DNA from 2 places in the Shewanella sp. S1-49-MNA-CIBAN-0167 genome. Region 1 is predicted to be linked to the other one. Evidence: predicted binding sites of a transcription regulator. Region 1 holds the regulator's gene; the other holds the start of a gene.
What was found. Region 1 encodes ArgR, which controls arginine synthesis, uptake and breakdown. Its sites were predicted from a motif close to ANTGAATANNTATTCANT; they were not measured.

Region 1 (2,212 bases):
TAATGTTCATTAATCCGAAAAATTACAATTATTTACGCTCTTACTCACCTTCAAGTAGTAGAATAACGGCAATTTTTTCGTATTTGGAACTCTCTTCGCATGATAAAGCATATTCTTGGCGCCACCGTTATATTTTTAGGCCTTAGTGCTTGTCAAAACCACACTCAAATTGTCTCAAATGAACAATTAATTGGTACTTGGCATGTAGAAGTCGTCCTTGATACTCCTACCATTAATAATAGCCCAGCAAAATTAGTTTTTGCCCAAAATGGTGAGTTAAGCGGCAATAACAGCTGTAATCAATTTTTTGGTCATTACGATCAACAAGGAAATCGACTCCAAATGGCACCGTCGGGTTCAACTATGAAAGCTTGTGTAGATAGTTTAATGGCCCAAGAAGCGGATTTGATGCACGCTATTGCACAGGTACAACAGATTGATTTCTCAAAAGGCAAACTCAATCTGCTGTCTGAAAAGGGTGATACGCTATTGGTACTAACAAAACAATCATCGCCACGATCGTTATACAAAGAATCGTTATATAACGAGTCGTCCGATAAAGCCTCTTTAAATACTGCACCCTATTAATTTATAGTTTATAACCTCAATACTGTGAATTATTCACTTAAGTCGGTAGACTTATTACTCACCCAAGTGTCAGCTTAAAGTTCCACTGTAAAATGAATTTTTATTCAATAAATCTGATTCTTTCTTGACTTAACAAGCCAATATATTCAAAATATGCTAGTTTTTTGAATAACAACTATAAGATGAATTATCACTATGCCAGCGACAAGAAATCAGGATGAGCTCGTTCGAACTTTTAAGGCGATTCTGAAAGAAGAACGTTTTGGAAGCCAAAGCGAGATTGTTATTGCGCTTCAAGCCGAAGGATTCGGTAATATTAATCAATCTAAGGTCTCTCGCATGCTCAGCAAGTTTGGTGCTGTGCGAACTCGAAATGCTAAGCAAGAGATGGTGTATTGCCTCCCTGCCGAGCTAGGCGTTCCGACTGCGGGTAGTCCAGTTAAGAATTTAGTACTGGATGTTGACCATAACCAAGCCATGATTGTGGTAAGAACCAGCCCAGGTGCAGCGCAATTAATTGCACGTTTGCTCGATTCAATAGGCAAACCAGAAGGCATATTAGGTACCATTGCCGGCGATGATACTATTTTTATTTGCCCAGCAAGCATAAAAACTATTGATGATACTCTCGAAACGGTTAGATCCTTATTCAACTATAGTGAATAAAAAAACCGTTCCAATAAAAAAGCAATGCCATGGCATTGCTTTTTTATTGCCTAGGATCGGCGTTTACACATCATCAAATTGAGTTAAAAAATCCAGTGATGGTACAAAAAATGACGACCCAGTCAACGCTTTAGTAAACGACATTAGATGATCATGATTTCCATGACCATCACCGTGCACCATACTGCGGAGCATTTTTTCGAAGTTATCAGGTGTACGGCATACAGAAAGAAACATTAGCCCTTGTTCTCTAATCGAACCATATGGCATGCTTTGGCGTAAAATCTCTAATGCGTTACCCTGTGGGTCCTTTAAATTGACTCGTTTCGTATGGCTGGTTAATGGCTTATCTTCTGACTCGTACTCAATATCATCAACTTTGGTTCGACCAAAAATATCTTCTTGTTTTTTAAGTGGTAAACGATGCCATTTACTTAAGTTATGCATGTATTTTTGCACATGTAGATAACTACCAGATACAAAGTCTTGATCTTCATCACCGACGAGCGCAACTTGTTGACGATGGCGCCCTTTAGGGTTTTCAGTACCATCAACAAAGCCGGTTAAATCACGACTGTCCATAAATCGAAAACCGCGCTCTTCATCGACTAACTCAACCAAATCCTCAAACATTTGATTAATTTCATTAGCAACAAGATGCAAAATATCATAACGATCGCAACGGATATGAACAAACAGATCATATTCCATCGCGGGAGCATCACGATTACCGTCATTCATTGCAGGAAAAGGTTTCAACAATGCTGGACGAGCTTCTGGATAAAAAGTATCCCAAAAATTGGCCCCAATACCCACAAAGCCATTAAAAGCACTGTCTGCATACTGATCCGTGAGTTCGTAAATGTATTGCGCCACATTAGCAATGGACGGACGTAGTTGATCTTCAACACCGTCATTGGCATTAAACATCAAGTACACACTGTGTAAATTCCCTTCT
Region 2 (2,212 bases), on a different contig from region 1:
CCTCGATGCCTCGTTGTTGATACTCAACCAATAAATCAAGTACTTCATTAGGCACACAGTCAGGACGAGTACCAATATGAAGCCCGACAATATCGGTATCTTCAACGGCTTGATCATATTTTTGCTTGAGTACTTTGTACTCATCGTAAGTGCTGGTATAGGCCTGAAAATAAGCAATATATTTTGCTGTCGACGCTGGGGCTACTTCAGTGGGAAGCACACTTTTTTTGGCTGACTGGGCACGTATTTTTCCTTCGGATAATTGCACTGCAATGGGTTGAGCACTGTCTTGTTCTCCGCTAAATGAAGCCACATTACAAAAAGTACAACCGCCTACGCCTAAGGTGCCATCTCGATTAGGACAAGTAAATTGGGCATCTATAGTTAATTTTTTTATGCGTTGGCCATAACGTTGCTTGCAATGTAAACCAAATGTATTAACGTAGTCATCTAAACCCAAAATTTACTCTCAACATTACTTTAAAGTTCGCCAGTTTAGTCAACCGATACACACCTGTCTTGGTGCTAAATCAATAAAATAGTTTATCTATTGGCGCTGGCAGTAAACTTGTGCGCTAACGCTAAAAACAGTTAACACCATTTAATCAACTTACAAAACACTCGATATGAATATTTAGTCATTTAGAATAATTTTTTACTCAAAAACTGTGTTTGAAATAAAATTCACTATTTTTGTTTCAAAAACACTTCTTTGTTGTTGTTGCAAAAAAGTAGCTGATTATTTTATCATTTTCTAAAATTCTTTTTATTCATAAGGTTATAGGTGATATATCACAGTTTACGTTAACGTAAGGTTGGTAGCGTATTACGTTTTATGAGTATTTAGATTTCAGTTTGTTGCATTTTTTTGGTTTGACCTTTATTCAATCTCAGTTTATTTTGAATGGTTCGGGTGCATATCTATGGATATTCTTTGAATTTACCCCGAGTCGTATTCTAGTAGAGGTTTAGGGGGTTTTTGTATGAGCTTGTATCATCCCAGTTTTGAGCGTGACAATTGCGGATTTGGTTTAATTGCACAAATGGATGGTGACGCGAGTCACCGCATTGTGCGTACTGCGATTCATGGTCTCGATCGAATGAAGCATCGTGGTGGTATTGCAGCGGACGGACGCACAGGTGATGGCTGTGGTCTATTAATGCAAATGCCTACAGGGTTTTTTAAAGCTATTGCGGCAGAAAATGATTGGCATTTGAGCCGAAATTTTGCCGTGGGTATGCTATTTCTCAGCCAAGATAAACAACGCGCTGATGAAGCCAAACTTATCTTAGAAAAAGAACTACAACGAGAAATGTTAAGTGTCGCTGGTTGGCGTAAAGTTCCGATTAATCCTGATGTTTTGGGGGAGATTGGTCGGGAAAGCTTGCCACAGATTTATCAAGTATTGATCAACGCGCCAGTTGGCTGGCGGGAAAAAGATCTTGAACGTCGCTTGTATATGGCGCGTCGCCGACTTGAACAGCAAATCACTGATGATGAAGACTTTTACGTTGCCAGTCTTTCTGGGCAAGTGATTGTCTATAAAGGGTTAATGATGCCAGCCGATCTGCCGTCATTTTACACAGACTTAGCAGATATACGTTTGAAAAGTGCCATTTGTTTATTTCACCAGCGCTTTTCAACCAACACACATCCCAAGTGGCCATTAGCCCAACCGTTTCGTTATCTTGCCCATAACGGTGAAATCAATACCATTACCGGTAATCGTCAATGGGCTAGAGCGCGTGCCTATAAGTTTAATTCGCCTTTATTGCCCGACTTACAACAAGCGGCACCCTTTGTTAACGAAACAGGTTCAGACTCCTCTTCTTTAGACAATATGCTCGAAATGCTGTTATCAGGTGGGATGGATTTATACCGAGCCATGCGCTTACTTATTCCACCAGCATGGCAATCAAACCCAGAGATGGACGACGAGTTAAAAGCTTTCTATGATTTTAACTCAATGCACATGGAGCCGTGGGACGGCCCTGCTGGCATTGTAATGACTAATGGTCGCCATGCTGCCTGTGCGGTTGATCGCAACGGCCTACGTCCTTCTCGTTACGTTATAACCAAGGATCGTATCCTAACCTTAGCCTCTGAAGTCGGTATTTGGGATTATGCAGCCGATGAAGTGATTGAAAAAGGCCGTGTAGGGCCGGGTGAATTATTAGTATTGGACACCTTGAACGGTCATTTACATCACTC

Region 2: gltB (glutamate synthase large subunit) is a predicted target of ArgR. The motif match lies at 913-930, and genes of this name have one in related genera.

What each region holds. Positions count from the first base shown of each region.
Region 1 covers NZ_JBEOPO010000014.1:1,005-3,216, forward strand. Annotated here, with positions in the region: gene AAEZ00_RS08255 (META domain-containing protein) at 100-588, shown strand; gene argR (transcriptional regulator ArgR) at 784-1,254, shown strand; gene AAEZ00_RS08265 (Dyp-type peroxidase) at 1,318-2,212, opposite strand, start outside.
Region 2 covers NZ_JBEOPO010000009.1:15,918-18,129, reverse strand. Annotated here, with positions in the region: gene mnmL (tRNA modification radical SAM protein MnmL/YtqA) at 1-460, opposite strand, end outside; gene gltB (glutamate synthase large subunit) at 984-2,212, shown strand, end outside.